3 regions of the Paraburkholderia sp. JPY419 genome follow, and region 1 is predicted to be linked to each of the others. Evidence: predicted binding sites of a transcription regulator. Region 1 holds the regulator's gene; each other region holds the start of a gene.
The links. Region 1 encodes HrcA, which represses chaperone genes, less so after heat shock. Its sites were predicted from a motif close to TTAGCACTCNNNNNNNNNGAGTGCTAA; they were not measured.
Positions count from the first base shown of each region.

Region 2: a site for HrcA is predicted at 1,860-1,886, ahead of groES (co-chaperone GroES). Genes of this name have one in related genera too.
Region 3: a site for HrcA is predicted at 3,137-3,163, ahead of rpoH (RNA polymerase sigma factor RpoH). Genes of this name have one in related genera too.

Region 1 is NZ_JBNDKV010000002.1:1,401,962-1,412,755, reverse strand. Features, by position in the region: gene QFZ91_RS12615 (YhdP family protein) at 1-1,950, opposite strand, end outside; gene glnE (bifunctional [glutamate--ammonia ligase]-adenylyl-L-tyrosine phosphorylase/[glutamate--ammonia-ligase] adenylyltransferase) at 2,212-5,010, shown strand; gene recN (DNA repair protein RecN) at 5,123-6,790, opposite strand; gene QFZ91_RS12600 (NAD kinase) at 6,854-7,756, opposite strand; gene hrcA (heat-inducible transcriptional repressor HrcA) at 7,968-8,987, shown strand; gene hemH (ferrochelatase) at 9,166-10,236, shown strand; gene QFZ91_RS12585 (RNA-binding S4 domain-containing protein) at 10,245-10,652, shown strand; gene QFZ91_RS12580 (hypothetical protein) at 10,624-10,785, opposite strand.
Region 2 is NZ_JBNDKV010000002.1:1,286,517-1,297,310, reverse strand. Features, by position in the region: gene QFZ91_RS12110 (hypothetical protein) at 260-877, opposite strand; gene QFZ91_RS12105 (hypothetical protein) at 1,198-1,404, shown strand; gene QFZ91_RS12100 (hypothetical protein) at 1,398-1,586, shown strand; gene groES (co-chaperone GroES) at 1,958-2,248, shown strand; gene groL (chaperonin GroEL) at 2,300-3,940, shown strand; gene cysC (adenylyl-sulfate kinase) at 4,143-4,781, opposite strand; gene QFZ91_RS12080 (chondroitin 4-O-sulfotransferase) at 4,808-6,019, opposite strand; gene QFZ91_RS12075 (hydroxymethylpyrimidine/phosphomethylpyrimidine kinase) at 6,191-7,054, opposite strand; gene QFZ91_RS12070 (rubredoxin) at 7,353-7,523, shown strand; gene QFZ91_RS12065 (hypothetical protein) at 7,819-9,225, shown strand; gene QFZ91_RS12060 (YqgE/AlgH family protein) at 9,534-10,112, shown strand; gene ruvX (Holliday junction resolvase RuvX) at 10,123-10,563, shown strand; gene pyrR (bifunctional pyr operon transcriptional regulator/uracil phosphoribosyltransferase PyrR) at 10,550-10,794, shown strand, end outside.
Region 3 is NZ_JBNDKV010000002.1:1,575,895-1,586,688, reverse strand. Features, by position in the region: gene QFZ91_RS13395 (cytochrome ubiquinol oxidase subunit I) at 1-1,480, opposite strand, end outside; gene cydP (cytochrome oxidase putative small subunit CydP) at 1,470-1,730, opposite strand; gene rpoH (RNA polymerase sigma factor RpoH) at 2,140-3,075, opposite strand; gene QFZ91_RS13380 (acyloxyacyl hydrolase) at 3,429-3,992, shown strand; gene QFZ91_RS13375 (nuclear transport factor 2 family protein) at 4,035-4,418, shown strand; partial or broken gene QFZ91_RS13370 (2-isopropylmalate synthase) at 4,610-5,596, opposite strand; gene ybiB (DNA-binding protein YbiB) at 5,974-6,945, opposite strand; gene QFZ91_RS13360 (fumarylacetoacetate hydrolase family protein) at 7,167-7,865, shown strand; gene maiA (maleylacetoacetate isomerase) at 7,900-8,544, shown strand; gene ftsY (signal recognition particle-docking protein FtsY) at 8,666-9,820, opposite strand; gene rsmD (16S rRNA (guanine(966)-N(2))-methyltransferase RsmD) at 10,071-10,685, shown strand; gene coaD (pantetheine-phosphate adenylyltransferase) at 10,786-10,794, shown strand, end outside.

The DNA of each region.
Region 1 (10,794 bases):
GCCGGTGAACGGCGCGACGATGTGGAAGAGGCCGGCGTCGGGGTCGCGTGCGTAGGGGAACTTGGTCAGGTCGCCGTGCACTTCGATCGTGCCGCCGCGCGACACGCCAGCCTGCAGGCCGTGGTCCAGGTAAATACGCAGCTTTTCGCTGACCGCGGTCGGCAGATAGCGGGCGATACGGGTCACCTGCGCGCGCTGGAAGTCGGCTTTGAGGTCGAGCGAGCCGCGGCCGTGGCCGGGATTGCTGTAGCTCGCGGTCGCGCTTGCCTCGACGTCGGGGTTCGATACGCTGAAATCGTTGAGCTTGACCGCGAACGCGGGACGCGTGTCGCCCGGTGCCTTCTTGCCCATCGTCCACTCGGCGCGGCCGCGCAGACGCGCGAGCGTCAGACGCGGATCGTCGAACACGCCCGGCAGCGTGATCGCCACGTTGGACGTATCGAGGTTTGCGCGGCCGCCTTTTTCGTCGGCGTCGACGGTGCCCCACAGGTTCTCGATGCCGGGAATGCCGGCGCGCGGATGGCCGCGCGGCGTCAGGCCCGGCCCCGGCTCCTGGGCGGCGAAGCTGATGCCCTGCAGATCGCCCTTGAAGCGATAACGCTCGATCGGCTCCGCACCCGTCGGCCGATGGTCGCTGCCCACTTCTCCGGATTCCGGTTTGTCGCGCTCGACCTCGATCACGTAGTTCGCGACCAGCCCGCGCGGATTGATGCGCACGAGTTCGTTCAGAAAGTGCCGCGGCAACGGCAACGCGCGGCTGAATTCGGCGAGGATGCCGAGATCGACGCGATCGCCGCTGATGCTCAAAAGCTGCCCGTGCTGCTGCGATGCGGTCCGGTAGCGGCTGTCGAGGGTCCGGAAGCGCAGGATGCGCGTGAGCGGCGTGCCGTCTTCGAGCGGCGGCTGGCCGAGCTCGGCACGCAGGTCCGACAACTGCAGCCGGTACTCGCCGTCGTCTGCCTCGACGCGCCACAGAAAGTGGGCGATCGGCACGAGCAGCTTTGGCTGGGTCGGGCGCACCCGCATCGCGACGTCGTTGCCGTTCAGCTGGCCGGTCGCCTGGTTCATGCGGCCTTCGCTGAAGTCGATCCAGATTGCATTGTCGATGCGGCCGGCGAACGTCTCGATCGGGAATTCGACGTAGCGCGCGAGGGTCGGCAGATCGACCGGGCCCGTCGACATATACACCTGGCCGCTCCAGTTGATCGGCTTGCCGATCGCGGAGAGCGGCGCGTGGCGAAAGTGCGTGCGGAAGTCGAGCGGGCCTTTCAGCACGCTGCCGTCGGGCGGTGCCTGCAGCGCCATGCGGTGGTCGCGGCCGTCATTGAGGATCGCGATGCGGATATCGCGCAGCGCCAGTTCGGGCTCGTGGCGGGTCGCGTCGCGCCAGCGCAGCACGCCGCCGCGCACGACGATCGCCTGCTGACGCAACAACCAGGTGGACAGCGCGTCGTTGCCGCTGTGGCGCGTCGGTACCGGCACGCCCGCGACCGACAGCACGCCGTCGTCGCTGCGCGACACCAGCACGTCCGGCTGATCGACGATCAGGCTCGACAGCGCCGGATGAAACTCCCATAGCGAGCGCCAGGATACCGTCGCGGTGGCGTGCGGAATCGTCAGCGCGGGTTGGCCGTCGTGATCGCGGATGACGAGGTTGGTGACGTCGAGCCCAGGCTGGAAGCCGCTCCAGTGCGGCGCGAGCCGGCCGATCGTGAATTGGGTGTGCAGCTTGTCGGAGACTGCGGCTTCGATGCGCGGCCGGAACGTGTCGACTCGCGGCAGCACCACGTAGCGCAAACCCAGAAACACTCCGCCCGCGATGAAATAGAGGACGAGTGCGAGCGTGGCCAGCACGCGCAACGTCCGACGCAACACGATGTGGTCGCTTCCGCTCACATGCCGGACCTGCGATGGGGCTTGCGGGTCGGCGGATTCGTTTCGCTCGGACATGCTGCGGCGGCTGGGCGTATGGTAGTTTTGCGTGTTAACGACGAAATGTAACACACGGGAAAGCGTCGGCGGACTTCCTGCAAACCCTGTCCGAAAGCCCGTGACGGGGATTCGCGAGGCCGTTCGGCACGGGCTTCGGCATGCTTGCCGCCGCGTGCCGGTTGCACAATAGAACGATATGACAGCGACCCCGAAACGACACCCCTACATCGTCAGAATACCGCCGGACAAATTCGATCAAGCAACGAGCGAGCCAGATTTTTGATGACTGACGCAACCCTCCTGAGTTCCAGCTATTCGCACTATGCCGCGCGCGCCGCCGCGGCCCGCCCGCAACTGGTCGCGCATGTCAGCGCGCTGGCCGACGAGCCGCTGACGCGCGAGCGCATCGACGCGCGTCTCGACGCACTGTGCGCCGAGGCGGCTGGCCCCGCCGGTGCGCCGGTCAACGAAGATGCGCTGAAACGCGCGCTGCGCCAGTTGCGCACCGAAGTATTCTGCGCGGTGATGGAGCGCGACCTGGCCGGCGAAGCCGATATCGCCGAAGTCACCGGCGCGATGACCGATCTCGCGGAAACGTCGATCCAGCGCGCGCTGACGGTGCTGAGCGCCGAACTGGAAGCGCTGTATGGCGAGCCGCGCGACCAGCAGGGCGAGCGGCTCACGCTCGGCGTGGTCGGCATGGGCAAGCTCGGCGGGCGCGAGCTGAACGTGTCGTCGGATATCGATCTGATCTTCGTCTACGAGGACGATGGCGAGACGACCGGCGGCCAGCGCTCGCCGCTCGCGACCCAGGAGTTCTTCACGCGGCTCGGCAAGCGGCTGATCGGCGCGCTCGCGGAAGTCACCGCCGACGGCTACGTGTTTCGTGTCGATATGCGTCTGCGGCCGAACGGCGATTCGGGCCCGCTCGTGTGCAGCCTCGGCATGCTCGAAGAGTATTTCTACGTGCAGGGCCGCGAGTGGGAGCGCTACGCGTGGATCAAGGGCCGGCTCGTGTCCGAGGGCGCAAGCGCCGCGGCGCAGCGGCTGCAGAAGCAGCTCGATGCGATCGTCACACCGTTCGTCTATCGACGCTATCTGGATTTCGGCGTGATCAGCGCGATCCGCGCGCTGCATCTGCAGATCCGCCAGGAGGCGCAACGCCGCGCGTCGATGCGCCCCGACAAGGCCGACGACATCAAGCTCGGCCGAGGCGGCATCCGTGAAATCGAGTTTAGCGCGCAGGTGTTCCAGCTGATCCGCGGCGGCCAGGACGCCGGCTTTCGCGTGCGGCCGACGCTCGCCGTGCTGCGCCATGCGGCCACGCATGGGTTGATGGACCCGTCGGTTTGCCTGAAGCTGTCGCAGGCGTATCGCTTTCTGCGCGAGCTCGAACATCGCTTGCAATATCGCAACGACGCGCAGACTCACGCGATGCCCGTCGATGCCGAAGACCGCGCGGCGCTCGCGCGCGCGATGGGCTGCGACGACTACCCGGAATTGATGACTAAGCTCGACGCGCATCGCGAGTTCGTCGAACAGCAGTTCGACCAGATTTTCGCCGACAAGGTGGGCGGCCGCGACGGCTGCGGCGCGCCCGAGGACGGCGCGGCCGCGTGGGTGTGGAGCAGTGCGCTCGCCGACGATAGCGCCGACGACGCGCTGCGCGCGCGCCTCATCGAACTCGGTGTGGCCGAACCCGGCGAGTTGCTCGCGCGGCTGCAGGCGGTGTGGCGCTCGTCGCGCTACACGGGCCTGAACGAGCGCAGCCGGCAGCGCTTCGACATCGTCGCGCAGCGCGCGCTCGAAGCCGCGCGCACGCTGGAGCCGGCCGGCCGGCGCGGCGATACGGTCGCGCGCCTGTTCGATCTGCTCGAAGCGGTGAGCCGGCGCGGCGCGTATCTGGCGCTCTTGACCGAGTATCCGCAGGCGCTGCACCAGGTGCTGTCGGTGCTGGGCGGCTCGCGCTGGGCGGCCGGCTATCTGATCCGCCACCCGCAGCTGCTCGACGAACTGCTCGACGGCGAGGCCATCAACAGCCCGTTCGACTGGCCCGAATTCGAACGAACATTGCGTTTGCGGCTCGCCGCCGCCGACGGCGTCGAGCAGCAGATGGATCTGCTGCGCCACGCGCATCAGGCCGAGGTGTTTCGCATTCTGCTGATCGATCTCGCCGGCAAGCTGTCCGTCGAGCACGTCAGCGATCGGCTGTCCGAGCTCGCCGACGCGGTGCTCGACGTGACGATCGAAGCCGTGTGGAATCAGTTGCCCAAACGTCACCGCGACGCGCCGCGCTTCGCGGTGATCGCCTATGGCAAGCTCGGCGGCAAGGAGCTCGGCTACGCGTCGGACCTCGACCTGATCTTCCTGTATGACGATCCCGACGATGCGGCGGCCGACGTCTACGCCACCTTCACGCGGCGCCTGATCACGTGGCTGACCACCGCGACCGGCGCCGGCACCTTGTTCGACATCGATCTGCGGCTGCGGCCCAATGGCGAGTCAGGCCTGCTCGTCACCGATCTCGACGCGTTCCGCCGCTATCAGCTGCGCGAGGGCGACGCGGCGAACACCGCCTGGGTGTGGGAGCATCAAGCGCTGACGCGGGCACGCTACTGTGCGGGCGATCCGGAGATCGGCGCGAAGTTCGAGGCGATCCGCGAACAGGTGCTGACGACACCGCGCGAAGCGCCGCTGCTCGCGAAAGAGATCGTCGAGATGCGCGCGCGCGTCGAAGCGGGTCACCCGAACCAGACGCCGACTCTATTCGACCTGAAGCACGACCGCGGCGGCATGGTCGATATCGAGTTCACCGTGCAGTACTGGGTGCTGCTGCATGCGGCGCGCGATCCAGAACTGATCCGGAATACCGGCAATATCGCGCTGCTGCGTGAAGTGTCGCGTTTCGGGCTGATGAGCGAAGCGGAAGCCGAGACGGTCGGCGCTGCCTATCGGCGCTATCGCAAGCTGCAGCACACGCTGCGGCTCGACGGGATGGAGAAGGCGCGGGTCGATCCGGCGCTGGTCGCGGCCGAGCGCGAGGCGGTGCTGGCGTTGTGGAAGAGGGTGTTTGGGTAAAGGCGCTTGCGCATTTCGCGTAGCGCCAGCGCATCATGCGCGGCCGGGATCGGTGTGAGGTCCCGGCCAACCCGACTCAGGCCGTGTGCGGTGAGCTGCGCACGGCGCAATCTCAGGCGGCCAGCATTTCCTTCGCGTGCTTGCGCGTGGTCGCCGTGATTTCGAGGCCGCCGAGCATGCGCGCGACTTCCTCGATGCGGCTCGCCTTGTCGAGCGAGGTCACGCTGCTGAGCGTGCCGCCGGTGCCGTTGCTCATCTTTGCGACCTGGAAATGATGATCGCCGCGCGCCGCGACCTGCGGCAGATGGGTCACGCACAACACCTGGCGCGCCTCGCCGAGTTGATGCAATAGCCGCCCGACCACTTCGGCCACGCCGCCGCCGATGCCCGTATCCACTTCGTCGAAGATCAGCGTCGGCGTCGGGCTGGCCGCGCTCGCGATCACTGCGAGCGCGAGACTGATACGCGCGAGTTCGCCGCCCGACGCGACTTTCGCGAGCGGCCGCAGCGGCACGCCGGCGTGACCGGCCACGCGGAACTCGATCTGCTCGAGCCCATGCGCACCGCCTTCGGGCAACGGCACCAGCGCGACTTCGAAGCTGCCGCCTTTCATCGACAGTTCCTGCATGCCGGTCGTGACCGCCTCGCCGAGCGCCTTGCCTGCTTTGGCGCGTGCCTTCGACAGTTTTTTAGCCTCGGCGACGAACGCGTCCTTCGCTTGCGCCTCGGCGGCGCGCAGGCCGTCGAGGTCGGCGGCGGCGTCGAGCGCGGCCAATTGCTTGCGGCGCGCTTCGTGTTCTTCCGGCAGCGTCTCGGGCTGCAGACGGAATTTTCGCGCGGCCGAGTGCAGCGCGTCGAGGCGCTTTTCGACCTGCGCGAGCCGCTCCGGATCGAGCTCGAGCTTCTGCGCGTAGTGGCTCAGCGAATACGCGGCTTCCTGCAACTGGATCTCGGCGGGTTCGAGCGCGGCGAGCACGTCGTTCAGCGCCGGGTCGATCTCCGCGAGGTCGCGCACCTTCGACACGATCGAGCCGAGATGCGTGATCATCGCGTCGTCCGATTCGGACAGCGCGCCGAGCGCACCCTGCACGCCGTCGATCAGATTCGCGGAATGCGACAGCCGCCGATGCTCGGTGTTGACCTCTTCCCATTCGCCGGGCTGCGGCGCGAGCTTATCGAGTTCGGTGAGTTGCCACGCGAGTCGCTCGCGTTCGAGTTGCAGCTCGCGATCGCGCGTTTGCGCGTGCTCGACCGCCTGCGCCTTGTCGCGCCACGTGCGCCACGCGCGTGTCACGGCGGCGGCCAGGTCCGACAGGCCCGCGTGCGTGTCGAACAGCTCGCGCTGCGCGTCCGGGCGCATCAGCAACTGGTGCGCATGCTGGCCGTGAATATCGACGAGCATTTCGCCGACCTCGCGCAGCTGCGCGAGCGTCGCGGCCGTGCCATTGATGAACGCGCGTGAGCGACCGTTCGCGTCGACCACCCGCCGCAGCATCACGGTGCCGCCGTGCTGGCCGTCATCGGCCGCGCCGAGCGCCTGCGCGTCGAGCCATTGATCGACCTGCGCGTGCGTTTCGAACTCCGCGGTGATATCGGCGCGGCTCTCGCCGGTGCGCACGACGCTCGCCTCGGCGCGCGCGCCTAGCGCGAGCGCGAGCGCGTCAATCAAGATCGATTTGCCGGCGCCGGTTTCGCCCGAGAAAACGGTAAAGCCGCTGTCGAATTCGAGGTCGAGCGCGGCGACGATGACGAAGTCGCGTATCGAGAGGTGGCGAAGCATGGAGGTCGTCGGGTAGCTTGGATTCGGGTGGCGGCCGCGGCGGCGTGGGCTTGAAAGCGCCGCTTACGGCCTCGGGTCTTCTTCGTGCGACGGGTACTCGTGCCAGTGCAGCTTCTTGCGCAGCGTCGCGTAATAGCTGTAGCCGACCGGATGCAGCATTGGCACCGTGTGACGCGAACGGCGCACCTCGATCGTGTCGCCGAGCTCCAGCGACGTGAACGACTGCATGTCGAAATTGACGTTCACTTCGCGCCCGGAAACGATCTGGATGCTGACCTTCGAGTCGTCCGGCAGCACGATTGGCCGGTTCGACAGCGCGTGCGGCGCGATCGGCACGAGCACGAAGCCCTGCAATTGGGGATGCAGGATCGGCCCCTGCGACGACAGCGCGTACGCGGTCGAGCCGGTCGGCGTCGCGACGATCAGGCCGTCCGAGCGCTGGTTGTACATGAAGCGGCCGTCGACCGACACGCGCAGCTCCGCCATGCCCGAAAAACCGCTACGGTTGACCACCACGTCGTTGAACGCGAGCGCGTGATAGATCGACGTGCCGTCGCGCACGATGCGCGCTTCGAGCAGCACGCGCTCCTCGCGCTCGAAATTGCCGGACAGCATTTGCGGCACGATCTCGCGCATGTCGGAGATTGGAATGTCGGTGATGAAGCCGAGCCGTCCGTGGTTGATGCCGATCAAGGGCGTGCGATATGGCGCGAGCTGGCGACCGATGCCGAGCATCGTGCCGTCGCCGCCGAGCACCACGGCGACGTCGGCGCGCGCGCCGATCTCGGCGGGACGCAGCGCCGGATAGTCGGTTACGCCGATTTCGGCGGCGGTGTCGGCTTCGAACACGACTTCGAGGCCGAGCTTCGCGATGCACGCGGCGAGCGCGGTCAGCGGCTCGCCGATGCCTGGCGTATTGCTGCGCCCGACGAGCGCGACGGTCTTGAACTGGCTGGTCACTTGCATGCCGGCATTACACCATAGGTAGGGCCTGAAAAGAACCGCAGGCCAACCCGGTAGCGGGCCGGCGCACGCGGGGGCGTCTGCGCATGTCGCGATTATCGTTAGAATGGTGAAGACCCGATGACATGCGCGCCCGCTGACGGCGCCGCATTGGCCGGGAGCGGGCGCCGCGGGCGCTCGCGGCTGCGATGCCATTGAGCTAAAATTTTTCGTCATGCTAGATCCTCGCGCACAAACCCTCCTCAAAACGTTGATCGAGCGCTACATCGCCGAAGGTCAGCCGGTCGGCTCGCGCACGCTGTCACGTTACTCGGGCCTCGAGCTGAGCCCGGCCACGATCCGCAACGTGATGTCGGACCTCGAGGATCTGGGGCTCGTGATCAGTCCGCACACGTCGGCGGGGCGCATTCCAACGCCACGCGGCTACCGTCTGTTCGTCGACACAATGTTGACGGTCGAGTCCGCCGCCGACGAAGAAGCGGTGATGCGCGCGGTCAAAACCACGCTGCAGGTGGGCGAGCCGCAGAAGATCGTCGCCGCGGCGGCGAGCGTGCTGTCCAACCTGTCGCAGTTCGCCGGCGTGGTGCTCACACCGCGCCGCAGCCACGTATTCAAGCAGATCGAATTCATGCGCCTGTCCGACAAGCGCATTCTGCTGATCATCGTGACGCCCGAAGGCGACGTGCAGAACCGCATCCTCGCCACCCAGCGCGACTTTTCGCCTTCGCAGCTGGTGGAAGCCTCCAATTACATCAACGCGCACTTCGCGGGCCTCTCGTTCGACGAAGTGCGCCGCCGCCTGCGCGAGGAAATCGACGAGCTGCGCGGCGACATGACCTCGTTGATGCACGCGGCCGTCACCGCGAGCACCGACGAATCCGATACCGGCGAGACTGTGCTTATCTCCGGCGAGCGCAATCTGCTCGAAGTCGCCGATCTTTCGTCGGACATGGCGCGCCTGCGCAAGCTGTTCGATGTGTTCGACCAGAAGACCAGCCTCCTTCAGTTGCTCGACGTGTCGAGTCACGCGGCGGGTGTGCAAATTTTCATTGGCGGCGAATCGACACTGGTGCCGATCGAGGAAATGAGCGTCGTCACCGCGCCGTACGAGGTCAACGGCAAGATCGTCGGCACGCTCGGTGTGATCGGACCGACCCGCATGGCCTACAACCGCGTGATTCCGATCGTGGACATCACCGCGCGGCTGTTGTCCATGACGCTCAGCCAGCAGTAGTCATCGCGCTCCGCGGCGCCGCCGTCATCGCAGCCCGTGCCGGCCATGATGCGCGAACGGGCGGCCTCTGCCAATCGTCCGAATGGCCAGGGTCCGGCGACGCCCGGCCGAACCCGCGCCGCTATAATGAATCTCCATTGAATCGACTCGCCGCGTGAAGCGGTGACTTCTGCTGCCTATGCGCTTCGACCTCGAGCGGCCATCACAGAACGCCACATCGCATCGCGTCGCCGTATTGCTGATCAACCTCGGCACGCCCGACGCGCCGACACCGCGCGCGGTGCGCAGCTATCTCGCGCAGTTCCTGTCCGATCCTCGCGTGGTCGAAATTCCCGCGTTGCTGTGGCAGCTGATTCTGCGTCTGCTGATCCTGCCGCTTCGCGGCCGCCGTTCCGCCAGGAAGTACGCGGCGGTATGGATGCCCGAGGGCTCGCCGCTGCGCGTGCACACCGAAAAGCAGGTCGAGGGTTTGCGCCATCTGCTGCAAGTCAACGACTACACGGTGCTGGTCGACTACGCGATGCGCTACGGCACGCCCGGCATTCCGGCAATGCTGAACCAGCTGAAGCTCGCCGGCGCCGAGCGCGTGCTGCTGATGCCGATGTATCCGCAGTATTCGGCGTCGACCACCGCGACCGCGTTCGACGAAGCCTTTTCCGCGCTCAAGCGCATGCGCAACCAGCCGGAAATCCGCACGGTTCGCCAGTACGCCGATCACCCGGCGTATATCGCGGCGCTCGCCGCGCAGGTGCGTCATCACTGGCATCTGCACGGCCGCCCTGATTTCGCGGCGGGCGACAAGCTCGTGCTGAGTTTCCACGGCGTGCCCAAGCGCACGCTCGACCTCGGCGACCCGTATCACGAGCAATGCCAGCAGACCGGCGCGCTGCTGATGCAGGCGCTGGAGTTGACGCCGGTCGAATGCCGCATCACGTTCCAGTCGCGCTTTGGCAAGGCCGAATGGCTGCAGCCCTACACGGCGCCGACGTTGAAGGAACTCGGTGCGGCAGGCGTGCGGCGTGCTGACGTGTTTTGTCCGGGTTTCACCGCCGACTGCCTCGAAACGATCGAGGAAATCGGCATGGAAGTGCGCGACGAATTTCTGCAGGCGGGTGGCAAGGAGTTTCACCGGATCCCCTGTCTGAATGCGTCTCAGCCGTGGGTTGCCGCGCTCGGCGAAATCGTCGCGCAGCACCTGCAGGGCTGGCCGGTGCAGGCGGTGCCGGTGCCGCATACGACAGGACCTTGAATACGCAGATGAACTACCGCATTTCAACCGAACCGGGCGCGAAACTGCGCATCGACAAATGGCTGTGGGCCGCGCGCTTCTTCAAGACGCGTTCGCTGGCCGCGGATGCGGTCGACAAGGGGCGGGTGCGCATCGGCGGCGCGGCCGTGAAGCCGGCCAAGGACGTGCGTGTCGGCGATCTGGTCGAAATCGAGATCGAGCGCTACGTGTGGCAGGTCGAGGTGCTGGGCGTGTGCGACGTGCGCGGCCCGGCGAGCGTGGCGCAGACGCTTTACGTTGAAACCGCGCAGAGCAAGGAGAAGCGGCAGGTCGAGCAGGAACGGCGCAAGGTGTATCACGAGCCGGCCGCCGCGCTGCACGGGCGACCGACGAAACGCGACCGGCGCACTATCGACAGATTTTCGGGTGGGAACTAAAAAACTGCTCGACCGTGGCGTGTGCGCCACCGTACTCGGTGGTGTGGTCGTTAACCGCGCCGGACATGCAGATGGTCGTGGTGCCCGCGATCAGTACCAGTGCGACCACCCCGATTGCAACGGTCAGTTTCACGGTACTCCC
Region 2 (10,794 bases), 120 kb from region 1:
GATGTACTCAGCGCCCGGGATCGCGCGGTGCGCTCGCCGGGCTTGTCGTTCGTATCGAACGAATCGATCGGCAGCGCATGGCATGCGGGACACGGCGAAAAGCGGCCCGGCAGCGGCACGCCGCAGTATGCGCAGTGATGGAAAAATGGCTGGTCGGAAGTCGAGTCGCGCGGCATGGCCGTGTCGCTCCACTGGCGCCGAAGGTCGGCGCCATTAAAAAGAATGAATGCGACGACGCTCGCAGGCGGCGTCGGCCGAACTACTGGACGACGTAACCGCGCGCCTGCATGCACGCGCCGTAGGCGGCCCAATAGCGGGTCATCGGAGGCTCGGGCGCGGGCAGCGGCGGCAGCTTCACGTTCGACGCCGCGTTGGCCTGCGTCGAAGCGCCCGCTCCATCCGACGCGCCGGCTGCCGCGCTCGCGCCCGGTGTCGCCGCCGATGCGCTCGGCGGTGCGTTCGCCGTCGCGGTGGCCGGTGCCCCTGGCGCGCTAGCGCCGTTCGCGGCTTCGTTCACGGGCTTCGCCGACGCTGCGCCGCCAGGCGCCTGCGCGCCGGCGAGCGGCGCGCTCGCGGCTTCTGGCGCGCTCGCGTTCCACGGCAGCGGCGTGGCCGAGAAGGAACTGGGGGGAAGCGGGGGTTTCGACGGTACGCCGGTCGACGCACCTTTGGCCGCCGGCGGATGACGCGGCGGAATCTGCGACTCGTGGGCCATGTTGACCCCGGTCACGCGGTTCGCCTCGGCGTAGCACATCGCGTTATCGATGCTGCGCTCGTAAGGGCTCTGACTTCGGATCGGATAGGTGACTGGCCGCCACGCGAACGCGGCAGTGCTCGTCACCAATAGCGTCAGTACGGTATATGTTTTGAATGCCATCGCAGTCACTCCCGCAGCGATGTCTCGCCTTTTTGTGTTTGATTTCGTGTCGTGTTCGAGCTTGTTGTCGATGTCTGGCGCTCGTGCTTCTGTCGCGGCCTGCCGATAGGCCGTGGCGTTGCGGTGCTCGTGCCACGGCTCCCCGGAAGGGCACGTCGCAAATGCCGCTTTGACGAGCGTAGCACCGCGGCTTGGCCGCGCGATGCATCGAATAGCGCGCGAAAACGCCATCGTGCAGTGCAATCAAGACACAATCGGCGAGGCGGCGTTGAAGATCGGGACAATCCCTGGTCGCCACGAAGGATCGTCAGGAGTCGAAGATGAAGAATCCATCGTATCGCTATCGACCGCTTTGCGCTGCGCTTTGTTTGTCGATGCTGTCGCTGGCCGCGCCGCTCGCGAGCGGCGCGAGCGACGCCAACATGAGCGCAGAGACGGCGGGCGAGCGGGCGAGTTTCGCGCAGGCGTTTTGCGGCGTGTCGCCCGAGCGCATCGGCGCCTATAAGGAGCGGCTCCGAAAGTGCTGACCGGAGCGACCGATTTCGATCAGCACTGGGACGCGGGCTGGCATCGCGCCGACGACACCAATAGCCAGATGAACGCACCACGCGAGCGAGACCCGAAGGAATTCGCGGCGCGTATCAAGGTCAATTACGAACGGCTCAAGTGGATGGCTGGTAACGCGTTGCGCCCGCCTGCGCAGAAGTGAGTCGAACCATGCTCGATCGGACGGGGGTTTTCCCTGGAAATCGCAGATCCGACGGTATCGAGTACGGTGCGTGGCTGCTGTCTGTCTGCGATAGCGCCCCTTCGCCGTGCGGCGACAAGCCGTAAATCTCGTCGCAAGTATTTGTTTTTGCTCGGGTTCGCAGCTCAGACGCATGATTGCGCCGGCGCGCCGGCACCGCGACGGTCGTGCAAAACCTCGCCCGCAGCGCCGCTGCTCCCTACTTCTTGAATTTGTCACTACGCGTCCATATAATTAGCACTCGCTGCACGAGAGTGCTAACAACATCTCCGGTTGGCTCGTCCAGCCGGGTTTTCTCAGCGTTCTTCAGTCTCAATCAGAGAGGAGTATGTATGAACCTTCGTCCTTTGCATGATCGCGTGATCGTCAAGCGTCTGGATCAGGAAACCAAGACCGCGTCGGGCATCGTGATCCCCGAAGCCGCAGCGGAAAAGCCGGATCAAGGTGAAATCCTCGCAGTCGGCCCGGGCAAGCGCGACGACAAGGGCGCAGCGATCGCCCTCGACGTGAAGGTCGGCGACCGCGTCCTGTTCGGCAAGTACGCAGGCCAGACCGTCAAGGTCGACGGCAACGAACTGCTGGTGATGCGCGAAGAAGACATCATGGCCGTGGTGCAGAAGTAAGCGCAAAGTCGCTACTTCCGGTTATATCCAAAGTATTCAAGGAGTTAGAAGATGGCAGCTAAAGACGTCGTATTCGGTGATTCCGCCCGTGCCAAGATGGTCGAAGGCGTGAACATTCTCGCCAACGCCGTGAAGGTCACGCTGGGTCCGAAGGGCCGCAACGTGGTCCTCGAGCGCAGCTTCGGCGGCCCGACGGTCACCAAGGACGGTGTGTCGGTCGCAAAAGAGATCGAACTGAAAGACAAGCTCCAGAACATGGGCGCGCAAATGGTCAAGGAAGTCGCTTCCAAGACCAGCGACAACGCAGGCGACGGCACGACGACCGCTACGGTTCTCGCGCAATCGATCGTCCGCGAAGGCATGAAGTACGTCGCATCGGGCATGAACCCGATGGACCTGAAGCGCGGCATCGACAAGGCCGTTGCAGCCGCAATCGAAGAACTGCGCAAGATCAGCAAGCCGTGCACGACCAACAAGGAAATCGCCCAGGTTGGCGCGATCTCGGCGAACAGCGATTCGTCGATCGGCGAGCGCATCGCTGAAGCAATGGACAAGGTCGGCAAGGAAGGCGTGATTACCGTCGAAGACGGCAAGTCGCTGCAAGATGAGCTGGACGTCGTCGAAGGTATGCAATTCGACCGCGGCTACCTGTCGCCGTACTTCATCAACAACCCGGACAAGCAAGTTGCCGTGCTCGACAACCCGTTCGTGCTGCTGCACGACAAGAAGGTGTCGAACATCCGTGATCTGCTGCCGGTTCTTGAACAAGTCGCGAAGGCTGGCCGTCCGCTGCTGATCATCGCTGAAGACGTGGAAGGCGAAGCGCTCGCAACGCTGGTCGTCAACAACATCCGCGGCATCCTGAAGACCGTTGCTGTCAAGGCACCGGGCTTCGGCGATCGTCGTAAGGCGATGCTGGAAGACATCGCGATCCTGACCGGCGGCCAGGTCATCGCAGAAGAAACCGGCCTCACGCTCGAGAAGGCAACGCTGGCTGAACTGGGCCAGGCGAAGCGTATCGAAGTGGGCAAGGAAAACACCACGATCATCGACGGCGCTGGCGAAGCAGCGAACATCGAAGCTCGCGTCAAGCAAGTGCGCAAGCAGATCGAAGAAGCGACCTCGGACTATGACCGTGAAAAGCTGCAAGAACGCGTTGCCAAGCTGGCAGGCGGCGTTGCAGTGATCAAGGTCGGTGCTGCGACCGAAGTCGAAATGAAGGAAAAGAAGGCACGTGTCGAAGACGCACTGCACGCAACGCGCGCAGCTGTGGAAGAAGGCATCGTCGCTGGTGGCGGCGTCGCGCTGATCCGTGCGCGTACGGCGATCGCTGGCCTGAAGGGCGCAAACGCCGATCAGGACGCAGGTATCAAGATCGTTCTGCGTGCAATGGAAGAGCCGCTGCGCCAGATCGTCACCAACGGTGGCGAAGAAGCGAGCGTCGTCGTGGCAGCGGTTGCTGCTGGCAAGGGCAACTACGGCTACAACGCAGCGACCGGCGAGTACGTCGACCTGGTTGACGCAGGTGTCGTGGACCCGACGAAGGTGACGCGCACGGCGCTGCAAAACGCAGCTTCGGTTGCTGGCCTGCTGCTGACGACCGACGCAGCTGTCTGCGAACTGCCGAAGGAAGATGCTCCGATGCCTGGCGGCATGCCCGGCGGCATGGGCGGCATGGGCATGGACATGTAATTCCGCTCGGGCCTCGTGGTCCGGCCGCGTGGTTGAACTGCCGCGCGTCTGGATCACGGACGAGGCCCGCTTGGAAGATCATGTGGGGAGTGCGCCGCGAGGCGTTTCCTCAAACGAAAAAACCCGCTCAGGCGGGTTTTTTCGTTTGGAGCCGGCGCTGATGTGGCGGCCAGCAAGCGCTTCCGGACGCCCTTTGTCCGGATCAGGCGCCCGCGACGTGAGCCGTACGGTGAGCCGATCTTGCGAGACACTTTTCGTGCAGGTAGTGGAAAATCTGCGCGACGCTTTGCGCGGGGCTCAGCGTTCCGGTTTCGACGTGCAGGTCTGGATCGATCGGTGCTTCATAGGGCGCTGATACACCGGTGAACGAACTAATCTCGCCAGACCTCGCTTTCGCGTAAAGACCTTTGGGATCGCGGCTTGCGCACGTGGCGAGCGAGGCGGACACGTAGGTTTCGACGAACTTGTCGGCTCCGATGATCTCGCGCGCCATTGCGCGGTCTTCGCGTAGCGGTGAAATCAGCGCGGTAATCACGATCAAACCCGCATCGTTCATCAACTGGGCGACGTGCGCGACGCGGCGGATGTTTTCGCGCCGGTCGTCCCGCTCGAAGCCCAGGTCGCTCGCCAGACCGTGGCGGATGTTATCGCCGTCGAGCACATAGCAGGCATGACCGAGAGCGATTAGCCGCTCTTCGAGCGCGAACGCCAGTGTGGATTTACCGGCGCCGGACAGGCCGGTCAGCCATATCGTGGCGGGCGTCTGATCGAATATGCGCATGCGGTCCTGCGCCGCGATCTTGCCGGTGAAGCGTTGCACGAAGATGGGCGGCTCTTTCATGTATAAGTTCTCCTGTCTCCTTTGGCTCACTCGCAGTGCCAGCCTTGTCGCCACGTGCCAGCGTTGTGCAGGCGTTCCGTGGAATCCGCGATCGTAACGCAAAAGCCTTCTGGGATGCCGTCTGGCAGCGCAATCGAAAATCCGCTGTTCGAACTCGGATAGCCGGCGCTTGCCACATCGGGCCGCGGCTCGCCGCTGAGGCCAGTTGCGACGATCTGCGCGCCGATCCGCACTTCGAGCGGCACTTGCCGCTCTGGCCTGCTCAAGTTGACGGCCCAGCCGCGCACTACACCGTCCCCCACCGTGTCGACGAAGCCGTCGAACAGGTCGGCCGGCGGACGCCGCTGGCTTTGCGCGAACTCCAGATAAGTATCGATCGGCGTCAGATCGAAGCGGCGGATCACCTCATGCACGCGCGACAAGAATGAGCCGTCGATGCCCAGAACCGTTGCGCTATAAATGTGCGGATTCTCGAGCTGATCTATTTCTGCCTGGATCACGCGGACCAATTCGAGTGCATTCGAAAAGACGCTGCCCGATTTTTTCGCATAAGCTTCGACGATGCGATTGGCATCGCGAAACAGCTCGTAATCAAGACTATTGTCATCGATAAATTTCTGTCTTGCTGCTTCGCTCAGCAGTGCTGTGCTATTCGGTTTGCCATTAATGCGGTTCGCTTCGAAGCAGAACGGTAATTTCATTCCGGTCGAACCGCATAACCGCAGTAAGAATTCGCTCATGTCCTCGCAGAGGCCGACGGTACCGATATGTTCGCGCAAATGGATTTGCGCGACGGCGAGGGACGCTTCGTTGACCGCCGGTTCGCCGCTCAGCATCTGCACGAACAGGTTCCGGCCGCCGAGCGATTCGCTGACCCACTCGTCGAGCGATAGCACGCCTTGAAGCGCCATAGCCTCCGGCGTCGACACGCTGACCCCGCGCATGATTTGGCCGTTCTTGCCGTTCGCGGCATACCGGTAGTGAGAGATGTGGCGCGCGAGCGGATCGCGCAGGATCGTGCAGTAGTTGACTGGATGTTTCATCACCCGATGAATCCCAAACGGATGATGTCCACCGCCGACTTGCGTCTCGAGAAGCTTCGCGCGACAGTTTCGCCACCCATCCTGATCCCAAACAAAGCTAATGAATTGATCATTACCTTTGTTCAAATCAAAGCACGAAATAACGGTCGAACCGCCGCATTTCGGTGGATGGATAAAAAAGGTCGGAAAAGACATGTGGGGACATATGGCTGTCAGGGATGCGTAAAGTCTAGACAAACGTTGTCATTGACGTTGTAACGTTTAATTACGCAGGAACACGTCTGGTTACATTGGCGCGAAAGACGCACTGAATGAAAAAACCCGCCTGATAGCGGGTTTCTAGTCGATTACCGATGAATCACGAGGTCAGTGTCGCGCTTCCCCGGGCGCTGCGCCCTTGCCTTGGGCCGGCGGGGTTTCGTCGTCGTCGCTGCTGCGTGCCCAGAAGAAACGATCGGGCATGTACGCCCCCATGCCGGGCCGGAACGCATTGCGCACCGCCTGATACAGATACTCCTGGCTTTCGCGCACCGCTTCCGCGGGCTCCTGGCCGTTGGCGAGCAGCGCGGCGATCGCCGCGCCAAGCGTATCGGTCAGGCCCGTCAGCCGATGGGGCGCACGGTCCCACAAGTCCTGACGCAACTGGCCGTCCTCGCTGAAGAGCGTGTTGACGAGCCGGTGCGTGCCGGTTTCGGTCGACAGAATGTACTCGCAGCCCTGCGACAGCAGATGCGAGATCGCGGCGTCGAGGCTCGGCGCCTCCGCGTCACCGTCGGGCTGCGCAAGCGCGAGCAGCGTCGACGAGTCGGCGACCAGCAGCGTGGTTTGCGGGGCGAGCAGATCGGCGATCGCTTCGCGCAGTTCGTCGGCGGCGAGCACGTGTTCGTCGTCGAGAGTGAAGTCCGGGGCGAGGATCAGCGGGACATCGTCGTAGTCGGCAACCACTTCCGCGATCGCGCTGACCACCTCGGCGCGCGTGCACGCGCCGACCTTGAAGGCGGCGATCGGCATGTCCTCGAGCAGCATGCGCGCCTGCGTCGCGACGATGTCAGGGTCGAGGCCGGTGACTTCATCGCAGCTCGCCGAGTCGCGCACGGTATAGCCCGTGAGCACGGATACGCCGTGGCAGCCCATGCTGGCAAGTGTCATCAGGTCCGCCTGCAGGCCGGAGCCGCCGGTGGGATCGGAGAGGCCGAAGGTGAGGACGATCGGAGGCGTGTCGCTGGGCATGAAAATGGATAAGAAAAGCAGGATTTCGGCGCACAGTGCGCAATTGGCTCAATTATGCGGCCTAAACCGTTGACAGGGCGTTTTTTCGCGCGGCTTGCCCGAGGGCCCGCCCTACCGTGTCGCTGGCGCCCGCCCAACGCGTGGCAAGACGCCGCAAGCGGCGCTGGCACGGCGCGCGGGCGCCCCGCCGAAGGCCGGTCCACGTTACGGTTGCGCGTTTTCGATTGCTAGGCATGGGGGCGCCAACACGGTACCATCATGGCTCCCGTTTCCACGGACTCAACGACGCGACAAAAGAATGGAATATCAAAGCTGGATGTGCCTGATTTGCGGCTGGATTTACGACGAAGAGGCCGGCTTGCCCGACGAAGGCATTGCGCCGGGCACGCGCTGGGAAGACGTGCCCATCAACTGGACGTGTCCCGAGTGCGGAGCGCGCAAGGAAGACTTCGAAATGGTCCAAATCTGAAGCACGGCAAGCCCCGGAAGCTTCGGCCCCAAAACGGTGTCGCGAGGTTCGGTCCCGAACCTGAACCCTGAGCTTCAATCCCGAAAGTGAGCGGTGTCGCCACCGCACAATTGCTGCATTCGCTTGATGCGTCCGGCGCGCCCGGCGCCTGTCTGAGCGCGCTGGCGCGGAACATCGCCGGACGCGTCGTGTCGCAACGGTAGTCTGTCATTGTCCTGTCGCCGGTTCGCGCGGTGGCCGCTCACTCGGCACGCGGCGCGAAGCGACGGCGCCGTCAGCTTCGTGTCGCCTGCCCATGACTCTTCGATCCGCAGCACCCGTTTCCATCGATGCACTGCCGAACCCGCGCGGCGGCGCGGTCCGCCCGGCGGAACTGGCGCTCGCCGAGGCGTCGCTGGCGTTCGAGCAGCGCCACGAGAGCGGTGCCGCGCTGCTGCGTGCGTCGCATGCCTTGCGCACCGCGGGCTGGCTCAGCGCGCAGCGTTTCGCCGACGCGCTGGTGCGGCTCTCGCCGCTCGCGAGCGACGAGTCGGCCGAAGCGCAAAGCGCCCGGCCGGTGTTCGGTGCGGCGCTGCGCGACTTCCGCGCGGCGCTCGAACGTCACAATCTGCGCGAGCTCAGCTGCTCGCCGACGCTGTTCAACCATTACCGCGAGCTGTGCGCGCAACTCGTCGAACCCACGCCGGGCTCCGCCGTCGCGTTCGAAGAGCTCGCGCTGTGCGCGCGGCCGGTGCCCCCGGCGTCGCTGCACGCTCAATCGGCCGATCAGCTGGCACATCTGCGGGCGCGCTACGAGCGCGCTCTGCTGCCGGTGCTGCGCTCGCAGGCCGACACGGGTAGCGCGGTGGCGCTTGCGGTCACGAACGCCGCGCTCGACGAGCTCGACGCCGTGTTCACCGAACTCGCCGGCCCCGATCCCTACGACTTCTGGCGGCTCGCGCGCGCCTGCGCGAAGGCGCTGCGCGCGCGCGGCCACGCAATTCGCGATATCGAGGCACGGCGCTTTTACGCGCGCTGCAACCTGGCGCTCGCCGATCACGCGCGCGGCATCGAGCGCGCGCCCCGTTCGCTGGTGCGCGCGACGCTCGCGCTGCTGTGGCGCGACTACGCGCTGTTCGGCGCGGCCGCCCAGGACGCCGATCAGGTCGAGGTGCTGCACGATTACGGCTTGACCGTCGACTGGCACGTCGCCGGCACGCAGTCGTCGGAAGCGCTGTGGGAGGCGCGCGCGCTCGAGGCGCAGTCGCTGCCGCACACGCGCGATCTCGGCGTGCTGAGTGTCAACGCGAACGCGTACGAAGATTTCCTGCAGACCGCCGAAGCGTCGATCGAGGCGCTCGCCGCGCATGCCCGCGCGGCCGATCAGCCGGAGAAAGCCGACCCGAGCGAAGCACTGCAGGCGGGCGACGCCGCCTACCGGCTCGGCTCGGCCGCCTGCGCGCTCGGTCTCGGTCACGTGGCGCTGCTCGCCGATGCGCTCGGGCTCGCATGGCGGCGTCGTGCGCATGCGGCCGTCGCGACGCCGGCGGTGCGCGTACACGTGATCGTCGGCGCGCCGGCGGCCGACACGCTCGAGCAGGCCGCCGAGGCGTTGCGCGCGTCGCTGCACAAGGTCGCTGCGGGCGTTGGGCCGGCCGGCGGCAGCTTCACGCAGGCGGCGCTCACCGCGCTCACGCGCGCGATCGAGCAGGGCGGCGCGTGAAGCGCAAGCCAGGCCGAACCAAACGCGCGACGTGGCGCGCGAATTGCGTCCGCAACGCCTCGACCGACGCGCGCCGAATCCGCTGAAACCCATTTTGACGAGTCACAATCCCGCTACTTCGCGACACGCGCCGAACCTGCCGTTCTACGCGGTGTTTCGGCGCCTGATCGCGGCATGGCGCGAGTCGCGCGCGTGATAGAGTGGAACTTGATCCGGCGTCGATGACGCCGCACGTAGCGTGCAACCCAACGCGTTGCAATGCTCAAAGCAGCCCGCCATCGCGCATCGTCTTTGCTAAAATCCGAACTATGTCCAAGAGTACCGATCGCATCAATCTGACCAACCAGTTCCTGATCGCCATGCCGAACATGGCCGATCCGACGTTTTCAGGAACGGTGGTCTACCTTTGCGATCACAGTGAGCGCGGCGCGCTCGGCCTCGTGATCAACCGGCCGACCGATATCGACCTGGAAGCGCTCTTCAATCGCATCGATCTGAAGCTCGAGATCGAACCTCTTCTCCATGTTCCCGTGTATTTCGGCGGCCCGGTGCAAACCGAGCGCGGCTTCGTGCTGCACGATCCGAAAGGCGGCAGCGCGTACACGTCGTCGATGTCGGTGCCGGGCGGGCTCGAAATGACCACCTCGAAAGACGTGCTCGAGGCCGTCGCGAGCGGCAACGGTCCGGAGCGTTTCCTGCTGACGCTCGGCCACGCCGGCTGGGGCGCCGGTCAGCTCGAAGACGAAATCTCGAAGAACGGCTGGCTGACGGTCGAGGCCGATCCGAAGATCGTCTTCGACGTGCCGGCCGAAGATCGTCTCGAAGCGGCGCTCGCGCTGCTCGGCGTGTCGCTGTCGATGCTGTCGGGCGAGGCTGGGCACGCATGAGGGGCCGCGCATGAATCTGCTGGCCGGACGTGAGGCGACGCTGCTTGCGTTCGACTACGGCGTGAAACGCATCGGCGTGGCGGTCGGCAATTCGCTGACGCGCCGCGCGCGGCCGCTCGTCGTCGTGCAGAACCGTAGCAAGGAGTACCGTTTCGAAGCGCTCGGCAAGCTGATCGCCGAATGGAAGCCCGATGCACTGGTGATCGGCCTGCCGATCCACCCCGACGGCACACCGCACGAGCGCACGCAGCTCGCGAAGCGCTTCGGCAACCAGCTGAACGGCCGCTTCAATCTGCCGGTCACGTGGGTCGACGAGCGCTACTCGTCGGTCGAGGCCGAGGCGCAAATCCGCGCCGGCAACGCCCGCGCCGACATGCTCGATGCCGAAGCCGCGAGCATCATCCTCCAGCAATATCTTGACGGACTTTCCGACGATCATGAGTTCCATTGACGCCGAAGCGCTGTATCGCGCGTTGCTCGACCAGATTCGCGCGGCCTATGGCGACCAGCTCGCTGCAGCGCACGACGGCGCCCAGGCGGCGGTGCTCGCGGGTATCCATAGCGGCGGCGCATGGCTCGCCGAGCGGCTCGCGCGCGACCTGAACCTGCCGAGCTTCGGCGTGGTGAACGTCGCGCTGCATCGCGACGACTATGCGAAGAAAGGGCTGCACGCGCAGGCGAG
Region 3 (10,794 bases), 170 kb from region 1:
TCTCGATGACGAACAGCCCCGTGTAGAACAGCACGAAGCCGCCGATGCTCAGATACAGATCGCGCGGCGTCAGTGTCGATGCGGCCAGGTTGGTCGGCAGAATGCCCGCGATGCTCCACGGCTGGCGGCCCATTTCGGCGACGATCCAGCCGAGCTCGGCGGCGAGCCACGGCAGCGGAATCGCGATGACCGCCCAGCGCAGGAACCAGCGACGCTTTTCGAGCAGCAGCGTGCGCTGCGCGCAGAACCAGAACGCGAGCACGAAGGTCGCGAGGAACAGCAGGCCGAGGCCGACCATCATGCGGAACGAGAAGAACAGCGGCAGCACTGGCGGAATCGTGCTTTTTGCCGCGGCCGCGATCTGGTCTGGCGTCGCATCGGTGACGTTAGGCGCGAACCGCTTGAGCAGCAGGCCGTAGCCGAGATCGTCCTTGTACTTGTCGAACGCGGCGTGCGCTTCGTCGCTCGAGTCGCCGCCTTTCAACTTTTGCAGCGCCGAGTAGGCGAGCATGCCGTTCTTGATGCGCCCCTCGTTTTCGACGATCAGGTCGCGCAGGCCGACCACGGGTTCGCTCAGCGAGCGGGTCGCGATGATGCCGAGCGCGTACGGCACGCGGATCGCGTAGTCGGTGCGCTGCTCCTTTTGATTGGGAATACCGAATACCGTGAACGGCGCCGGCGCGGGCGCGGTCTCCCATTCGGATTCGATTGCGGCGAGCTTGACCTGCTGGACTTCACCGGTGCGATAGCCGGATTCGTCGCCGAGCACGATTACGCACAGCGCCGACGCGAGGCCGAAACCGGCGGCGATCGCGAACGAGCGCAGCGCGAACTCGGTGTCGCGGCGCTTCAACAGATACCACGACGACACCCCGAGCACGAACATCGCCGCGGTCACGTAACCGGCCGACACCGTGTGCACGAACTTCACCTGTGCGACCGGGTTGAAGATCACCGAGCCGATGTTGTCGAGCTCCATGCGCATCGTCTGGTAGTTGAACGTCGCGCCGACCGGATTGTTCATCCAGCCGTTGGCGATCAGAATCCACAGCGCCGACAGGTTCGATCCGAGCGCGACACAGAACGTGACGATCAGATGCTGGACCTTTGACAATCTGTTCCAGCCGAAGAAGAACAGACCGACGAACGTCGATTCGAGGAAGAACGCCATCAGTCCTTCGACGGCGAGCGGCACGCCGAATATGTCGCCGACGTAATGGGAGTAATAGGCCCAGTTGGTGCCGAACTGAAACTCGAGCGTGAGGCCGGTCGCGACGCCCATTGCAAAGTTGATGCCGAACAGCTTGCCCCAGAACTGCGTCATGTCCTTGTAGATCTGCTTGCCGGTCATCACGTAGACCGACTCCATGATGACGAGCAACCAGGCGAGGCCGAGCGTGAGCGGCACGAACAGAAAGTGATAAAGCGCCGTGATGGCGAACTGGAACCGCGACAGTTCTACGACTTCGCTAACGGGCATGTTGATCACCTCCGGACGGATGCGGGGCGGGCACCGACAGTAGCGCCTGCGCGACCTGCTGAGGCGGCAGCATCATGTGCTCCGCCTGCGGATGATTGAAGAATGTGAACTTGAGCGCCATCAGTAGGGCGAACTTGATGGCGAGAATGATGGCGATATCGCGCGCCAGCGTTGGACCGCGCACCCACCTGCTGAACCCGGCGCGCAAGCGCGACCGGACAGTGCTGCTGCGATTGAGGGCTAGGGTCATGATCGGTCGAAAGACGACTTCACGCCGGAGAGTCCGGCCGGATCCAGACCGCCCTTGCCGTCAGGCAGTCTGGCGAATGCATGCCGATTGTAGGAGGGGAAACCTCGTGCTCTGAGGGTTAGCCATGCGGCATCACGTCGCGAAACTTGCCGCGTCTGTGCAGTATTGCTACCGGACTCGCGATACGTCAAGAAAGGCTTACCGGGCTCGACAGGCCGGCTTGGGGACAGGCCTACGCGAATGCGCTGCGGCCGGGAGACGCACGAATGGACGAAAGGAATGAAAAAGCCCCGCCGTCTTGCGAGGGCGGGGCTTGAGCGATGGTCGCTAAATAGTACGCGACCGGTTACCGTGTGTCGCTGTTACCGTCGTGGGCGGGACACAATTGACGCGCGCATGGCTTCGACGCTTACGCGTATTCGGTCAGTGCGCCGCGCATCTTCTTCATCGCGCTGGCTTCGATCTGGCGGATACGTTCGGCCGACACGCCGAACTCGTCGGCCAGCTCGTGCAACGTGGAGCCGCCCGAGCCGTCGTCGGCCACCTTCAGCCAGCGCGCTTCGATGATGCGGCGGCTGCGCGGATCGAGCGCGTCGAGCGCGCTTGCGATGCCGTCGCTTTGCAGCCGGTCGCGCTGACGCGAAGCCAGCACGGCGGTCGGCTCGCTATGCGAGTCGGCCAGATAGGCGATCGGCGCGTACGACTCTTCACCGTCTTCGACCTGACCTTCGAGCGCGATATCGCCGCCCGACAGACGCGTTTCCATCTCCGCGACCTCTTCGCGCTTCACGTTCAGTTCCTTCGCGAGACCTTCGATCTCGTCCGGCGTGAACGCGCCGAGGCCCTGCTTGTGGCTGCGCAGGTTGAAGAACAGCTTGCGCTGCGCCTTCGTGGTGGCGACCTTCACCATGCGCCAGTTGCGCAGGATGTATTCGTGGATCTCGGCCTTGATCCAGTGCATCGCGTACGACACGAGGCGCACGTTTTGCTCGGGATCGAAGCGCTTGACCGCTTTCATCAAGCCGATGTTGCCTTCCTGGATCAGGTCGGCGTGCGGCAACCCGTAACCGAGGTAGTTACGCGCGATCGACACGACGAGTCGCAGGTGCGACAGCACGAGGCGGCGCGCCGCCTCCAGATTGTCATGTTCGCGCAATTCAATGGCGAACTGGCGTTCTTCCGCCGGCGTCAGCATCGGAATCCGGTTGACCGCCTGAATATAGGCGTCGATGTTGCCCAGTTGACCGGACAGCAGCGAGGAATGCGAGAGCGCCAGTGCACCTGCCGGAGCGGCCTTAGCCGACGACGGGCTCAAAGTACTCGGAAGGGTCATTGCATGGCTCACGTGTGAAGCTCCTTTGGAATCAGACAATTGCGTACTCAGTAAACGACTCCAGCGATGGATGTTAGCACTCAGATCTGCCGAGTGCTAATACTTAGATGTCGCAGGGATATCCAAGTTCCGGAAAATCCTATTGAGCGTTGATTTCTGATAGTCATCATACGCTCTATTTGCATTGTGCGTTGAACCTGTACAAATTACCGTTCGAGGCGGCTGCAGCCTCATGATCGACTGACATCATTCTGTTCTAAAGTGAATAATTGCTGTTTGGGCGCATTATCTGGAAGATACTTGCCCCTAATTCGTGCTTGGAACAAAGGGGGCGCTCGCTTAATAGTCACCAGAATGGGGGCTGAATGAACAACAAGAATCTTGTGGTCCGTGCACTTACTCTAAAAAGTGCGTTGGCCGTTCTGCTGCTGGGTGCGGCGGGCGCGTCCCGGGCCGACCAGTTCGGCGTGCTGGTGGCCGCCGGCGTCGGTGATCGTCACGTCAAGAGGCTCGATCTCGGCGTGGTCTGGGACCCGAACCTCACCTGGTGGCAGATCGGCGACTGGCATTTCGCGCTGATCGGCGAGGCGCACGTCGCGTGGTGGCACACCAATGAAGGAAACGTTCACGACAACATCGGCGAGATCGGTGTGACGCCGGTGATCCGCTTCGCCAAGTCGTCGGGCTTGGTGCGGCCATTCATCGAGGTGGGTGCCGGTGTCGGGTTGCTGACCAGCCCGCGCATTTCTTCCGACTTCACGTTGGGCACCGCGTTCCAGTTCTCCGAGATGGCGGGCGTCGGGCTGCAGTTCGGCGCTCATCGGCAGTATGTCGCCGGCTACCGCTTCCAGCATGTTTCCAATGGCGGTATCAAAGAGCCGAATCCTGGTATAAATTTCAGCCAGCTATATTTGCAATATCACTTCTGACCGTGGCCCCTTTGCGGCTCGCGGTGTTCGAGGGGCTCTGCAATGGCGGCAAAGATGATCGAAGCGATTCGCGGGCTCGAGCGAGAGCGATTTCGCGCGATGGTCGACGGCGATGGGCAGTCGCTCGACACGCTGCTCGCTGACAACGTGAGCTACGTTCATACGAACGGCAAGCGCGAGACGAAGCGACAGTTCATCGACGGGATCACCGCAGGGCGCCGTCGTTATCGGCAAATCGAGGTGCAGTCGCAAGACGTCCTGCCGGCCGGGCGCGAGACCTACGTGGTCACGGGCCGCGCGCTGATCGAGATGGAAGCGAACAACGGCGCGCTGCTGTTCCCGATTGCCTACACCGCGATTCACACTCACGAAGACGGCCAGTGGCGGCTGATCGCATGGCAGGCGACGCGTTGCGCGCTGGAGTGAGATTTTCATCGCGCGGGCGCGCCTCGTGAGCGCGCCCGTCCCGGCAGCCGAATGCGGGGTGCGCACTCCGCCGCCGCAAGCTCAAGTCGGATTTACGCGGTTGCGCAATCCTCAGCTTTATCGCGGCTGTTTGCGCCGTATTCATCGCGCTCGGCATCCGCGTCGCGCGCCGCGCGTGAGCCGCGCATCGCCACTTCTCCCGCATACGGATGCCGCGCGGCCACTGGAAGCCGCGTGCAGCGCTCCGCCACGCGCCGGATCGTCGCGAGATCCGAGAAATCCAGACCGCTGTCGATACCCATCGCGTCGAGATTCATCGCGAGTGTGACGAGGTCGACGTTGCCGGTGCGCTCGCCATTGCCGAACAGACAGCCTTCGATGCGATCCGCGCCCGCCAGCAGCGCGAGCTGCGCCGCGGCCGTGGCGGTGCCGCGATCGTTGTGCGGATGCACCGACAGCACGATGCTGTCGCGGTAGCCGAGGTTGCGGTGCATCCATTCGATCTGGTCGGCGAATACGTTCGGCGTGGCCGCTTCAACGCTCGCCGGCAGGTTGACGATCATCTTGTGATTGCGCGTCGGCCGCCACGTTTGCGCGACCGCGTCGCATACCTCGCGCGCGAACGGCAGCTCGGTCGTGTTGAAGGTCTCGGGCGAGTACTGGAAGGTCCAGTGCGTTCCCGGCCGCGCCTGCGCATGTTCCTTGATGACGCGCGTGCCTTCGACTGCGAGCGCCTTGATCTCGTCCTTCGATTGCTGGAACACGATGCGCCGGAACGACGGGCAGATCGCGTTATACAGATGCACGATCGCGCGCGGCGCGCCTTCGAGCGCTTCGAACGTGCGTGCGATCAGCTCCGCGCGCGACGGTACGAAGACTTCGATCGTGACGTCGTCGGGAATGCGCCGCTCCTCGATCAGCTTGCGCACGAAGTCGAAATCGGTCTGCGAGGCCGACGGAAAGGCCACTTCGATTTCCCTGAAACCGATCGCGACCAGCATCTCGAAGTACTCGAGCTTTTGCGCGGCGTTCATCGGCTCGATCAGCGCCTGGTTGCCGTCGCGCAGGTCGGTGCTCATCCAGGCGGGCGCGGCGTCGATCGTGCGACTCGGCCATTTGCGGCCGGTCAGCCGCACGGCGGGAAAGGGGCGGTACTTTTCAGCGGGATTGCGCAACATGGTGAGGTGCCTCATTCGTGGTGTCGTCGGCGGAGGGTGGGACGTCGAGCGGTTGGCCGACTGTCACGCATGCACGATGCGGATGCCCGAGGCAACGTGCATTTGATCCTCTCGCTTCGCCCGCGCGGTAAACGGACGAATGCAAACGACGACAGGTTGTGGAGAACTACGACGGGGGTGAAGCGAGACTGCGGGAACGACCGGGAGGACCGCCGACGGCAACCGGAGCTGCCAGCGCGCGGCGCTACGCGTGACTTACGCCAGGCGTAGCGATAGGGGCCGCGCTAGGCGGCCGGAGATAATTCGGAGGGTGTTCGGGAGGGAACGCATGGGGCCAAATGTATGACGGCGTGCGCTGGCCTGTCAAGCCGCGACCGTCAGGCTGCCGTCTTCGCGATATCGACGATCAGCTCGACCTGCCGTTCGATCGCGCCCGGCACCGGTGCTTCGCCGCGCAGCACGGCGTCGATCCAGGCGGCCGTGGTCGCCGCGTCGCGCGCTTCGGGCAGCTCGACTTCGGGCGCATCGGGCGAAGAGCGCTCGTGCGGCAGCCGCGTCTCGCAGATGCCGTCATGCAGCCAGTCGACTTGCACCTGGCGGCGCGTATCGGCGACCGCCTCGCCTTCGGTGCCGCGCGCGAGCAGCGCACCGCCGACGGCCGCATCGGGATGCGTGATGAACAGCTGCGTGAGACTGTCGCGATACGGCGGATGCGTGTAATTCACGAGCCGCAGCCCCGCGGGCGCGAATGGCTGCAGCAGCTTCACGAGCGTATGCGTCGAGTTGCGCACGCCCATGCGCCGGCGCAGCGCGAGCAGGCGCGCGAGCTTGGGCGCGAGTACGTCGATCGACGCGAACGCGACGCGACGCTCGGCGAGACCCGCTTCGATCTGCGCGTGCGACTGCGCCTGGGCGATGCGCAGCTGCGTGAAAATTTCCGCGCTCGTCACGCGACCCGGATCTTCGGTGACGCCGTGCACGAGCACCGGCACGCCTTCGCGCGCGAGCAGCAGTGCGAGCAGCGGCACGAGGTTCGGCTGCTTGCGTGCGCCGTTGTACGACGGAATCGAAACGGGCCGAAACGCGCCGTGGGGCAGCCGCACCGGCTCGAACGACGTATGCGCGGCGGCCAGCATCGCGGCGAGTTCGTCGGCGGTTTCGCCTTTCACGCGATACGCGAGCAGCACCGCGCCGAGCTCGAGATCGTCGACGCGGCCGTCGAGCATCGCGGTGTAGAGCGCGCGGGTGTCGTCGGCGGTCAGCGCGCGGGCGCCGTTCGGACCGCGGCCGATTTCCTTGATGAAGCGGGCGCAGGGGAAGGGAGAAGTCGTATTGGTCGAGTCGGTCATCGTGCGCAAGAGGCGGTGGCGTGCCGCGCTTGGGCGTCGGCTACGGCATTCGGGAAGCTATTCGGTGTGAGTATCGCATCTATGGCGAACGGGCGAACAGCGGCGAAGCGGGCACGCGGTGACGCGCGACGGCCCGCCTGACATGCACCCGCGCCGTGCCGCGCGTTACACTCGATGTTTCTCGCCGCCTCGGCGGCGCCCATCGAAAAACGGAGAACGGGATGAGTTACGTGTTTGCACCCGCACCGCAGGTCGCGGTGCCGGTCGTGGGGTCGAGCGAGCAGTTCGCGGTGCGCCGCATCTACTGCGTGGGGCGCAACTACGAAGCGCATGCGCGCGAAATGGGCCACGACCCGGACCGCGAACCGCCGTTCTTCTTCTCGAAGCCGGCCGATGCGGTCGTCTACGTCGCGCCGGGCACCACCGGCGAATTCCCATATCCGTCGCAGACGAAGAACGTCCATTTCGAAATGGAAATGGTCGCGGCGATCGGCGAGGGCGGCAAAGACATCCCCGTCGAGCGCGCGCTCGACCACGTCTACGGCTACGCGCTCGGTCTCGACATGACCCGCCGCGACCTGCAAGCCGAAGCGAAGAAAATGGGTCGTCCGTGGGACACCGCCAAGGGCTTCGATCACTCGGCGCCGCTCGGCCCGATCCACCCGGCTTCGGCAGTTGGTCACATCGGCAAGGGCGCGATCTGGCTGTCGGTGAACGGCGAGGACAAGCAGCGCGCGAACGTGTCGCAGCTGATCTGGTCGGTGGCGGAGACGATCGCGTATCTGTCGACGCTGTTCGAACTGCAGCCCGGCGACCTGATTTTCACCGGCACGCCGGAAGGCGTCGGCGCGGTCGTGAAGGGTGACCTGATGAGGGGCGGCGTGGACGGACTCGGCGAATTCAGCGTACGCGTCGTTTGAGACGGCTTGCGGGCAGGTGGAGGAGGCAGAGAACATGAAGCTCTACAGCTATTTTCGTAGCTCGGCGTCGTATCGCGTGCGCATCGCGCTGAACGTGAAGAACCTGACGTACGACTACGTGCCCGTGCACCTGGTGCGCGAAGGCGGCGAGCAACTAAAGCCGGAGTATCGCAAGATCAACGCGGACTGCATCGTGCCGACGCTCGCCGACGGCAATCATTTGCTGCCGCAGTCGCTCGCGATCATCGAGTATCTCGAGGAGACGCATCCGGAGCCGCCGCTGCTGCCGAAGGCGCCGCTCGATCGCGGCTATGTGCGCTCGGTGGCGCTGCAGGTCGCGTGCGAGATTCATCCGCTGAACAATCTGCGCGTGCTGCGCTATCTAAAACACACGCTGCGAGTCGACGACGACGCGAAGGACGCGTGGTACCGGCACTGGATCGACGCGGGCTTCGCGACGCTGGAAGCGCGTCTTGCCGGCGATGCGCGCACCGGCAAACTGTGCTTCGGCGACACACCGACACTTGCCGACGCGTGCCTGATTCCGCAGGTTTTCAACGCACAGCGCTTCAAGGTCGACACCGCAAAGTTTCCGACGATCCAGCGCATCTACGACCACGCGATGGAACTCGATGCGTTCGCCCGCGCTGCGCCGGGCGCGCAGCCGGACGCGGAGTGATCGCGGGATCGCTTGAAGCGTTGACGGCGGCTCGAAACGAAGAAGGGCACCCCGCGGAGTGCCCTTTTCCTTTTTGCGCGCCGCGAGCGGCGAGCGCCGCGGCGGTCAAGCGATTGCGGGATCAGCCGCCCAGCAGCGCGTCCGAAAACTCCTCCGCGCTGAACGGCTGCAGATCCTCGACCCTTTCGCCGACGCCGATGAAGTACACCGGAATCGGCCGCTGCCGCGCGATCGCCGCGAGGATGCCGCCCTTCGCGGTGCCGTCGAGCTTGGTGACGATCAGGCCGGTGAGGCCGAGCGCGTCGTCGAACGCCTTGACCTGCGTGAGCGCGTTCTGGCCGGTGTTAGCGTCGATCACGAGCAGCACTTCGTGCGGCGCGCCGTCTTGCGCCTTGCCGATCACGCGCTTCACCTTGCGCAGTTCTTCCATCAAATGCAACTGCGTGGGCAGGCGGCCAGCCGTGTCGGCCATCATCACGTCGATCTTTCGCGCGCGCGCGGCGCCGACCGCGTCGAAGATCACTGCAGCCGGATCGCCGCTTTCCTGCGCGACCACGGTCACGTTGTTGCGCTGGCCCCAGACGGCAAGCTGTTCGCGCGCGGCGGCGCGGAACGTGTCGCCGGCAGCGAGCAGCACCGACTGGTGAAAGCTCTGCAGATGCTTCGCGAGCTTGCCGATGCTGGTGGTTTTGCCCGCGCCGTTGACGCCGGCGATCATCATTACGAGCGGCTGCGCGCGGCCGAGCATCAGCGATTTTTCGAGCGGCTTCAGCAACTCGACGAGCAGCGTGCGCAATGCGGTTTTGACCTGCTGCGGGTCCGTCAGGCGCTCGGTGCGCACTTTCTCGCGCAGCGATTCGAGTAGGAATTCGGTCGCCTCGACGCCGGCGTCCGACATCAGCAGCGCGGTTTCGAGTTCCTCGTACAGGTCCTCGTCGATCTTCGTGCCGACGAAGATGCCGGTCAGGTTCGAACTGGTTTTCGCGAGGCCGCTCTTCAGGCGCGTGAGCCACGAGCGTTTTTCGCCGGCGTCCTGCATGGGCGGCGGGACGATTTCCACGCTGTCGAGCGCGGCGTCTTGCGGCTCGGGCTGCGGCTCGATGATGGTCGTGACCACAGGCGGAACGGCGGCCGGCGTGGGCTCGACGGATTTGACGGGCGAAACCGGCTCGACGGCCTCGGCCTCGGGCGTCGCGCCGTCTTGCGCCGCCAGCGATTCGTCTGCGGCGGTATCGGACTCTTTCGAACCCTTGAATCGTTTGAAAAAGCTGAACATGATCTGACGTATGGGAGAGCGCGCCGATGCGCGCAGCCGGCACGGGACCGGCGAAGCGGTGGGCAGCGCCGGGATGCGAAAAGGCGGGGCGCTGGCAGCCGCACATTTTATCAGGCGTGCCGCGGTGCGTCGTATTGGCCGGCCGGGCAAGCTGGACGCGCGCCGCCCCTGTGGTAACGTGGGCGCTCCGGCCCGCGCGCACCGGCGTCGCGGGCGTATTCAACACCTAGCTGAAACTGCACGATACTGCATGCCTCGTTTAGCATCTTCACGCGCCGCTGGCGCTTCGTCCAAAGGCGGCAAGCCGCATGCCATTCGCATCATCGGCGGCGACTGGAAACGCACGCCGCTGCCCGTGCTCGATCTGGACGGCCTGCGCCCGACGCCCGACCGCGTCCGCGAAACGCTGTTCAACTGGCTCGGCCAGCGCCTGGACGGCCAGCACTGTCTCGATCTGTTCGCAGGTAGCGGCGCGCTCGGCTTCGAAGCTGCGTCGCGCGGCGCGGCGCGCGTGTTGATGGTGGAACGTCATGCGCGCGCCGCCGGCCAGTTGCGCGCGAACCAGCAGCGGCTCGATGCACGCATGATCGAAATCGCCGAGGCGGACGGCTTGCGTCTTGCGGCGAGCCTCGCCCCGGGCTCGTTCGACGTAGTGTTCCTCGATCCACCGTTCGATGCCGACTTGCTCGGCAAGGCGCTCGCGGTGGCCGTGCCGCTCGTGCGCCCCGACGGCTATCTTTATGTCGAGGCCGGCGAAGCGCTCGAACCGACCGCTCATCAGTCGCTTGCGGACTGGGAGGTCGTGCGGCAGGGCAAGGCGGGCGCAGTGCACTTTCATTTGCTGCAGCGCGAAAATAAGGAATAATGCGCGTTCCAAAAAAGGGCCGGGCGGTTTATCGTCATCCGCGCCGGTGCGAAATGCGTCGCTTGGACGTGCCCTTTTGTCTGAAAAGAGGAGAAGTCTCATGGTAGTC